Regions from separate parts of the Cellulosimicrobium sp. G4 BAM 1002 genome, predicted to be linked through region 2. Evidence: predicted binding sites of a transcription regulator. Region 2 holds the regulator's gene; each other region holds the start of a gene.

Region 1 (3,265 bases), 760 kb from region 2:
TGCCGACGTCGGTGAGGTCGGGCTTGCCGAAGATCGCTGCGACGAGCGGGTTGATCAAGCCGTCGACGACGGCGGTGACGACGGCCGAGAACGCGGCGCCGATGACGACGCCGACCGCCAGGTCGATCGCGTTGCCTCGGAGCACGAACTCCTTGAACCCGTTGAGCACGCTCTGCATGGATGGATCCCTTTCACGTCGGTGGTCCCGCGTGGCTGCGGTGCCACGACTGTGCAGGGGCGATCCTTCCAACGTCGGCGTGGTGGGGCAACGGGGTCGCCCGGCGAGTCGGAGACGGGTGACCGGCACGGGCTGCGTCACGGGACGAGCACGGCGGTCACCGTGGCCCAGCCCGTGACCGAGGCGAGCCGGACGGCCTCCTCGGGACGGACGGCGACGAGCGTGACCGTGTCGGTCCCGGACCCGCCGGACCCGAGCAGCCCGCCGTCGTCCGTGGGCTCGGGGCTCGGCACGACGACGGCGCCGCGCGCCAGGTAGGGGTCGTGCGCGGGACTCGTCCCCGGGTCGGGTGTCGGGCCCGCTGCCGGGTCGACCGCGCCGGCCGCACCGACCGGGCCGGCGCCGCTCGTGACGCCGTCCGAGGCGACGAGCAGGTCCACGCGGTCTCCTGCACCCAGAAGTGCAGCGACGCCCGGATCGAGGCGGACGGGTGCGACGACCGTCCCGTCGGGCGCGGCGGCCGCGAGGTCTCCCGCGGCGACGAGCGAGCCCTGGACGAGGGTGCCGGGCGCGAGGGCCACCGAGGCGCGGCGCCCGGCGACGTCGTCGGGCCGCGCGGACGCGCCCTCCGGCGCGAGCGACACCGGTACCTGGTCCACCCGAAGGTCCTGAGCCGTGAGGGTCGCGCCCGCGGCGACCGCGCGTGCGACGACCACGACCGGCGTCGTCGGAGGCGGAGCAGGCCGCGCCGCCGACACGATCAGCGACGCGGCGACACCGCAGCACAGCGCAGCCACGACGAGACGCCCGCGCCACCACAGCGCACGCGCACGACGGGCGAACGCGGACCTCGTCGGACGAGGGACGGCGTCGGACGACGCACGGGCGCGGGACGACCAGGGAGCCATGGTCGCCGACCGTAGCGGCGAGCAGGTGCGCCGCAGCCGGTCGCAGCCACCGCCTGTGGACGGCGCGTGCGGCAGATGACGTCAGCAGCCGCGGTCGGTGGCCTGTGGACCGGCCTGGACGGCGGCGTCACGCCGAAGGCGACCCGCCGGTCAGGAGGAGGCGGCGGAGGTGCTCGTCGAGGAGCTCGAGGAGCTCGAACCCGACGAGCCGCTCGACGAGCTGGTCGACGAGCCGGACGCGGCAGCCGGCTTGGCGGCGGGCGTGCTGGACGACGTGCCGCCCGAACGGGAGTCGGTGCGGTAGAACCCGGAGCCCTTGAACGTCACACCGACCGACGAGAACACCTTGCGCAGTCGCCCGGAGCACTCGGGGCAGACGGTCAGGGCGTCGTCGCTGAACGACTGGTGGATGTCGAAGGCGTGACCGCAGGCGGTGCACGTGTACGCGTAGGTGGGCACGGGTTCTCCTCGTTCACGAGACGGCCGCTGAGCGGCCTGCGGCGGGTCGGGCTCGGGTCGGGCTCGGCGGTCCGACCGACTCAACACCGCCTGGCACTCGAAACTTCCGAGTGCCAATCATACGCGGGCCGGTGCGCGACACGGGCCGGGGTAGTCTCGCATCCGTGTCTGTGCACGAACCCGCCGAGGCCCCTGCCGGTGATGCCCCTCCCGGCGCTGCTCCCGCGAGCCCTGCCGACACCGGAGCTCCGCCGCCCCGGCGCCGCCGGTCGACGCGCCGCCGCGTCCTGATCGCGGTCGCCGTGCTGGTCGTGCTGGCGCTCGTCGCCGGGGCGGCCTTCGTCGTCGTCACGGTCCGCCGGCCGCTGCCGCAGGCGTCGGGTGAGATCGAGCTCACGGGCCTGCAGGGCGAGGTCACGGTGCTCCGCGACGCGCAGGGCGTCCCGCAAATCTACGCGGGCACGCCCGAGGACCTCTTCCGGGCCCAGGGCTACGTCCAGGCGCAGGACCGCTTCTTCGAGATGGACTACCGCCGGCACGTCACCTCCGGCCGGATGGCCGAGCTGGTCGGCGACAACCCGGACGCGATCGCGGCCGACACGGTCACGCGCACGTTCGGCTGGCGCGAGGTGGCCGAGCGGGAGTGGGAGATCGTCTCCCCCGAGACGAAGGCCTACCTCCAGGCGTACGCGGAGGGCGTCAACGCCTACCTCGAGAACCGCAGCCCGAGCGAGATCGCGCTCGAGTACACCGTGCTCGGACTGCAGGTCGACGTCGCGGACCCCGAGCCGTGGGACCCGATCGACTCGCTCGCCTGGCTCAAGGCGATGGCGTGGGACCTGCGCGGCAACTACGACGACGAGCTGGACCGTGCGCTCGCCTACGGCACCATGCAGGACACGGCCCGGGTCGCGGAGCTGTTCCCGGCCTACCCGAGCGACGTCAACGCGCCGATCCTGCAGCCCGGCGAGCTCGAGAACCCCCAGCAGGTCGCGCTCGAGCTCGGCCCCCAGGCGCAGGAGGACTACGGGTCCGACCACCTGCAGGCGGCCCTCGAGTCCGCCGACCGTGCGCTCGACGCCGTGCCCGTGCTGATCGGTCGGGGCGAGGGCACGGGGTCGAACTCCTGGGTCGTCTCGGGCGAGCACACGGCGAGCGGCCTGCCGATCCTCGCGAACGACCCGCACCTCGCGCTCGGCGCTCCGGGGATCTGGGCGCAGGTCGGCCTGCACTGCAACGACGTCGGGCCACAGTGCGGGTTCGACGTCGCGGGCTTCTCGTTCGCCGGGTTCCCGGGCGTCGTGATCGGTCACAACGCCGACCTCGCGTGGGGCCTCACGAACATGGGCGCGGACGTCACCGACTTCTTCGTCGAGCGCGTGCGCGACGACACCTACCTGCGCGGCGACGAGTGGGTGCCGCTCGAGACCCGCACGGAGACGCTGCGCGTCGCGGGCGGCGACGACGTCGACCTCGAGATCCGCTCGACCGTGCACGGCCCGATCGTCTCGGCCGCGATCCCGCAGCTCGAGGCGGCCGTCGGCACGCCCGCACTCGACACACGCCTCGGCGAGTACGCCGTCGCGCTCCAGTGGACCGCGCTCGAGCCGGGCCGGACGGCGGACGCCGTCTTCGCGTTCAACCTCGCCGCAGACGCCGAGGACATGCAGGCCGCCGCGGCGCTCTTCGAGGTCCCGGCCCAGAACATCGTGTTCGCGAC
Region 2 (3,265 bases):
ACCCGGCGCTGCGGCGTCGGGCCGAAGTCCGCGAGCGCCGCGGCGAGGTCGTCCACGCCGTGGAGGGGCTCGACGACGACGCCCTCGACACGCAGGTCGTCGCCCCAGACCTTCTCCACCAGCTCGGCGTCGTGCTTGCCCTCGACCCAGATGCGGCTGCCGCGCGCGACGCGTGCCCGCTGCCCGACGACGGCGCGCGAGCCGGACGCGGTGCGCGACGGGGGAGCGGGGGGGCGGGAGGTGACGGGGGCGGTGAGCTCGACCGGGGCGCCGTCGACCCAGAAGCCGGGGCCGAGGGGGAACGTGCGTGTGCGGCCCGCGCGGTCCTCGAGCACGACGACGTGCATGCCGCCGGACTTCTCGACCCGCACGACGGCGCCGACCCACCCGGTCTGCACGTCCTCCACGACGAGCCCGCGCTCGGCGGGCTGCGGACGGGAGACCGGTCGCTGCCGGTGGTGGGCGGGGGCGGGCGTGCCGCCGAGGACGTCGGAGCCGTAGCGGTCGAAGGACACCCCGACACCCTAGGTTCGTCGCGCGGCGCGGACCGGCGCGCGACACGCGGGTACGCGTTCGCGACGAGCGGAGGGCCGAGGACGAGTCGTCGCGGACGCGTAGGATTGGCACTCGAAGGTCGAGAGTGCCGAGACCAGCCCGCCTGCCCGGCGGTGCGGAGCGGTGCACGGGAGGTGGACGTGAGCGAGGAGCGCCGTCTGGAGGTGCTGCGGGCCATCGTCGAGGACTACGTCCTCACGCGGGAGCCCGTGGGTTCGCGCATCCTCACCGAGCGCCACGAGCTCGGGGTCTCGCCCGCGACGATCCGCAACGACATGGCGGCGCTCGAGGACGCGGGGTACATCGCCCAGCCGCACACGTCCGCCGGCCGCGTGCCGACGGACAAGGGCTACCGGCTGTTCGTCGACCGGCTGTCGGGCGTCAAGCCGCTGTCGGCGCCGGAGAAGCGCGCGATCGAGACGTTCCTGTCCGAGGGCGTGGACCTCGACGACGTCATCGCCCGCGCCGGCCGCCTCCTCGCCCAGATCACCGGCCAGGTCGCGGTCGTGCAGTACCCGTCGCTGCGGCGCTCGGGCCTGCGTCACCTCGAGCTCGTGCCCGTGGGCGACGCGCGCCTGCTCGTCGTGATCATCACCGACACCGGGCGGGTCGAGCAGCGCACCTTGGAGGTCGCCGCGGTGCCCGACGAGGGCACGCTCGCCGAGGTGCGCGCGCGCCTCAACGCGGCGGCGGCGGGCAAGCGGCTCGCCGACCTGACGTCGGGGTTCGCGGCGGTGCGCGACGGCTTCCACCCCGACGACGCCCCGCTCGTCGAGGCCGTCGGCGACCTCGTCGCGCAGACGCTCGCGGAGGAGAGCGAGGAGCGGATCGTCCTCGCCGGGACGGCCAACCTCGCGCGCGCGGGCATGCGGTTCGAGCACGCCCTGCGCCCCGTCCTCGAGGCGCTCGAGGAGCAGGTCGTCCTCCTGGGCCTCCTCACGGAGATGGCGGCGGAGTCCGGCGTCAGCGTGCGGATCGGCCACGAGACCCAGCTCGAGGGCCTCTCGGAGACCTCCGTCGTGACGACCGGATACGGTAGCGACGGGGACACGGTCGCGCTGGTCGGCTCGATCGGCCCCACGCGCATGGACTATCCGGGCACGATCGCGGCCGTACGGGCGGTCGCGCGCTACATGTCGCGGGTGCTCGGCACGTGAGCCGCCCCGGCTGCGGACCGGTGCGGCCCGCCGCCCGCGACCCTGCTCCCGAGCTTCGCCCGAGCATCCCCGACCCCGGCCGGCCCGCCGGCCCACGACCGGCACCAGCAGAGAGTGACGTGTGAGCGACTACTACGAGATCCTCGGCCTGACGCGTGACGCCAGCCAGGACCAGATCAAGAAGGCGTACCGCAAGCTCGCGCGCGAGCTGCACCCGGACGTCGCGGGCGAGGAGGCGGGCGACCGCTTCAAGGACGTCGCGCGCGCCTACGAGGTGCTGTCGAACCCGGAGAAGCGCCAGCAGTACGACCTCGGCTTCGACCCGAGCGCGCCCGGAGGCGGGGCCGGCGGCCCGATGGGCGGCGGGTTCGGCTTCCAGGACATCTTCGAGACGTTCTTCGGCGGTGGCCAGGCGCAGCAGGGTCCGATCCCGCGCGCCCGCCGTGGCCAGGACGCGCTCGTGCGCCTCGACATCGACCTCGCGGAGGCGACGTTCGGCGCCCAGCGCGAGCTCCAGGTCGACACGGCCGTGGTGTGCGGGACGTGCGGCGGCACGTGCTGTCGCCCCGGCACGTCGCCGCGCACGTGCGACGTGTGCCACGGCCGCGGCACGGTCCAGCGCGTGGCGCGCTCGTTCCTCGGCCAGGTCATGACGAGCGCCCCGTGCGCCGCGTGCCAGGGGTTCGGCACCGTCATCCCCGAGCCGTGCGCGGAGTGCTCCGGCGAGGGCCGGGTGCGCAGCCGGCGCTCGATCACCGTCAACGTCCCGGCCGGCGTCGACACGGGCACGCGCATCAAGCTCACGTCGCAGGGCGAGGTCGGGCCTGCAGGTGGCCCGGCGGGCGACCTGTACGTCGAGATCCGCGAGCGCAACCACGACACGTTCGTCCGCCGCGGCGACGACCTGCACTGCACCCTCCAGGTGCCGATGACGGCTGCCGCGCTCGGCACCGTGCTCGAGCTCGAGACGCTCGACGGCGCCCAGGAGATCGACCTGCGTCCGGGCACGCAGCCGGGGCAGATCGTCACGCTGAAGAACCTCGGTGTCGGGCACCTGCACGGCAACGGCCGCGGCGACCTCAACGTGCACATCGAGGTCCTGGTGCCGAGAGAGCTGGACGAGGAGCAGGAGCAGCTCCTGCGCTCGCTCGCGGCGCTGCGCGGCGAGGAGCGGCCGGAGCCGCGCCTGTCCGCCGCGCACCCGGGCGTGTTCTCCCGCCTGCGCGACAAGCTCTCCGGGCGCTGAGCGGGGCCCGGGCGTGAGCGCACCCGTCTTTCTCGCCGAGAGCGGCGTGGACACGGTCGTCCCCGGCGACCGCTACGTGCTCGACGGCGCCGAGGGCCGCCACGCGGGCGTCGTGCAGCGCAAGGCACGCGGTGAGCGCGTCGACGTGGTCGACGGCGACGGGCTGCGCCTGCGCTGCGTGGTCGAGGACACCGAGGCGGGCCGGGTGACGCTGCTCGTCCAGGAGGTCGACCGCGAGCCCGCGCCCGGCGTCGTCGTCACGCTCGTCCAGGCGCTCGCCAAGGGCGACCGCGACGAGATGGCGATC
Region 3 (3,265 bases), 1.1 Mb from region 2:
CGACGCGCATCAACCCCGAGGTCGCGCACTACACGGGCCAGACCGAGCTCGCGGCTGCGATCCAGGAGGGCCTCGCCGCCAAGGCCTCGGGTGACGAGGCGACGGCGACCGTCAAGCTCGGTCGCGCGGTCCAGCTCGCGCAGCAGACCGGCAACGACGAGGCGACGTCCCGGCTGCGCAAGGTCGTCGAGATCGACGACGAGGAGCACGGGACCGTGCGGCTCAAGCGCAACGCGTCGACCCTCGACGAGATGGCGCTCGACACCGCGTCGACGAAGACCACGCGGGTCCGTCGGTGAGCGCCGTCGTCTGCCCCAACGGGCACCCCTCGCAGTCCACGGACTACTGCGACGTGTGCGGCGAGCCGATGGGGGCCGCCTCACCGGCGGCCGCGTCGCCGGCGAGCGGCTCGACCCCGTCCCCGGGCGCGGCGGCCGCACAGGCCGCCCCCACGACGTGCCCGAACTGCGACTTCCCGGCGCCGGGCGGCGCTCTGTTCTGCGAGAACTGCGGGTACGACTTCACGACGGGCGCGCTGCCCGAGCCGGTCGAGCCGCCGTCCGCGCTCTCGCTCGACCCGCCCTCGCGCCCTGCCCCGGCACCCGCGGGTGCCCCGGCCTCGGACCCGGCGCCCGGCTCGGCGGCCATCCCGCCGCCCGCGCCCGCGACGTCGGCTCCCTCTGCCGCCACCCCACCGCCGCTTCCCGCGTCGGCGACCGCCTCCGCAGAGAGCGATCCCGGCGCGACGACCGGACCGGACGCGGCCGCGCCGTCGGGCACCGGGCTCCCGACGCCGCCCGTCCCGGGGCCGGACCAGTGGGTCGTGGAGATCTGGATCGACCCCGACTGGTACACCGCGCAGCAGCCGGAGGACCCGATGCCCTCGGCGGGCCTGCCCGGCCTGGTGGTCCTGCGTGAGCGCAGCGTGCTCGTGGGGCGTCCGTCGGTGTCGCGAGGCATCCACCCGCAGGTCGACTGCGGCGCCGACACCGGCGTGTCGCGCCGGCACTGCCAGCTCAGCACCGACGGTCAGCGCTGGTGGGTCGAGGATCTGCAGTCGTCGAACGGGACGTACGTGAGCCCGGCCGGCGAAGCCGTTCCCACGGACCCGATCCCCGCCGGCCAGCGGCGTGAGCTGGCTGACGGGGACCGGATCTACCTCGGGGCGTGGACACGCCTCGTCATCCGCAAGGCCCTGCCCGGCGAGGTCTGAGCGGGCTCAGCCCTCGACCGTGCGGCGCTCGGCGTCGGACGGGCTCCGCTCCTCGTCGTGGGCTGGCTCCGCCGTGATCTGGGTCGCGGCGCCGCCCGCGCGGTGCGCGACCTCGATCCGGCGGGGCCGGGCCTCCTCGGCCACCGGGACGGTCAGGGACAGGACCCCGTCCTCGTAGGACGCCGAGATGCTGTCGAGCGCCAGGCCGCGGCCCACCGTGAGCTGCCGCGCGTACGTGCCGGACGGACGCTCACGCGCGAGCCACTGGACGTCGGGGTCGGTCCGCGCGCTGCGCTCGGCGCGGATGGTCAGCGTGCGGTCCTCGACGGAGACGTCGATCGTGCCCGGGTCCACGCCGGGAAGGTCCATCGTGAGGACGTAGTGGTCCCCCGCGCGGAACAGATCGATCGGCATCCAGCTCGACGCCGCCGACGCGGCACTCGCCCGCGCGCCGGACGCGAGCTGCCCGACCAGACGGTCCATCGCGTCGAAGGTGCTCGTGAACGGGTCGATCATCGCAGCCACACCTCTCACCTCCTCGTCGGTCGGCCCCGGACCGTCCGGGGCCGGTCGGTGCTCCCGCGAAGCAGGCGCCTCGCGGGGCGGCTACACCACTGTTTTAGCACTCTCCACCGTCGAGTGCCAAGGCCAGTCGTCCGACGTGCCGACGCCCCCGTTGTGGGGTTCCACCCACGAATCGGCGCTACGCGCAGCCCCGGCTGGAGGAACCCTCCAACGGCTTGTGCGAACCGTGCACGGAGGGGCGCGCCCGTGGTCCTCGCCATGGTCGGCGGCTGCCTCACACCGCCGGGAGAGTGGAGGTACCTCCGCGTACGCCGGAGGCACCTGCCCGAGCACTGGAGCCGCCATGTCCGACGCCGCACCCTCGCCCGCCCACACGGTGCCCGCCTCCCCCGCCCACCCCGTGCCCGCCTCCCCCGCCCACCCCGTGCCCGCCTCCCCCGCCCACCCCGTGCCCGCTGCCCTCGACGGCGCCGCGGCCCCCCGGGCCCGGTTCGCGCTCGACGCCGCGGACGCCGCACGGATCGCGACGTTCGCCGCGCTCGTCGCCGCGCTGGGGATGCCCGGGTCGATCGCGTTGTTCGGCAACGCGGTCCCGATCACGCTCCAGACGCTCGGGGTCATGCTCGCCGGGGCGATCCTCGGCGCGTGGCGCGGCACGCTCGCCGTCGCGACGTTCCTCGCCCTGGCGGCGGCCGGGCTGCCGGTCCTCGCGGGCGGCCGGGGCGGGCTCGGCGCGTTCGTCGGCCCGTCGGCCGGCTACCTGTTCGGGTTCCTCGCGGGCGCGGCCGTCGTCGGGTGGCTCGTCGACCGGCTGCGCCGGGTGACGTTCCTCGGGGTGCTCGTCGCGTGCCTCCTGGGCGGCGTCGCGGTCGTGTACGCGTTCGGCGTCCCGGTGCAGTCCCTCGTCACGGGCGTGCCGCTCGTGACGACGGCCCAGCTCTCCCTGGCGTTCCTGCCGGGGGACGCCCTCAAGGCCGTCGCGGCGGCGGCGATCACCGTCGGCGTGGTCCGCGCGTATCCGGCCGCGCGCACGTCGGGTCGTTCCGCGGCCGACCAGCGCGCCCGCTCCTGACTCCTGGGAGAGTGTCCGCGTGCCCGTCGCCCACCTGGTCCTCACGCATGCCGCCGACCCGGCGGTGCGCGACCGCCACGCTCTGCGCACACCCGAGCGGTCGCGCACGTACGCGGCGCTCGCGGCCGACGTGCGCGCCGGAGCGACGCACCTGGCGGCGACGGGCACGCGGCCCGGCGACCTGGTGGCCGTGTCGCTGCCGGACCCGCTGGACCTGATCACGGCGGTGCTCGCCGCGGACCACCTCGGCGCGACCCCGCTCGTGTGCGACCCCGCGTGGCCCCGCGCGCACCGCGCCGAGGTGCTGCGCACGCTCGCTCCCCGCACGTTCGTCGAGGTGCCGCTGCCGCGCGGGACCGGGGGGTCAGCTCCGGTCCGGACGACGGACAGCACGCCCGCCGGCGCGGCGGGGCCCGCCCCGCAGGGGGGAGCGGGTCCCGAGGCGGACCAGGACG

The links. The regulator HrcA, encoded in region 2, represses chaperone genes, less so after heat shock. The targets are predictions, from matches to a motif close to TTNGCACTCGNNNNNNNCGAGTGCNAA.
Region 1: a site for HrcA is predicted at 1,636-1,662, ahead of ACMXGY_RS16400 (FmdB family zinc ribbon protein). Genes of this name have one in related genera too.
Region 3: a site for HrcA is predicted at 1,833-1,859, ahead of ACMXGY_RS08080 (Hsp20/alpha crystallin family protein). Genes of this name have one in related genera too.

What each region holds. Positions count from the first base shown of each region.
Region 1 is NZ_CP182109.1:3,680,523-3,683,787, reverse strand. It holds gene mscL (large conductance mechanosensitive channel protein MscL) at 1-178, opposite strand, end outside; gene ACMXGY_RS16405 (SAF domain-containing protein) at 316-1,086, opposite strand; gene ACMXGY_RS16400 (FmdB family zinc ribbon protein) at 1,237-1,545, opposite strand; gene ACMXGY_RS16395 (penicillin acylase family protein) at 1,857-3,265, shown strand, end outside.
Region 2 is NZ_CP182109.1:2,918,648-2,921,912, reverse strand. It holds gene ACMXGY_RS13270 (DUF3097 domain-containing protein) at 1-515, opposite strand, end outside; gene hrcA (heat-inducible transcriptional repressor HrcA) at 696-1,712, shown strand; gene dnaJ (molecular chaperone DnaJ) at 1,834-2,958, shown strand; gene ACMXGY_RS13255 (16S rRNA (uracil(1498)-N(3))-methyltransferase) at 2,972-3,265, shown strand, end outside.
Region 3 is NZ_CP182109.1:1,788,313-1,791,577, reverse strand. It holds gene ACMXGY_RS08090 (VWA domain-containing protein) at 1-299, shown strand, start outside; gene ACMXGY_RS08085 (FHA domain-containing protein) at 296-1,213, shown strand; gene ACMXGY_RS08080 (Hsp20/alpha crystallin family protein) at 1,220-1,738, opposite strand; gene ACMXGY_RS08075 (biotin transporter BioY) at 2,082-2,810, shown strand; gene ACMXGY_RS08070 (class I adenylate-forming enzyme family protein) at 2,830-3,265, shown strand, end outside.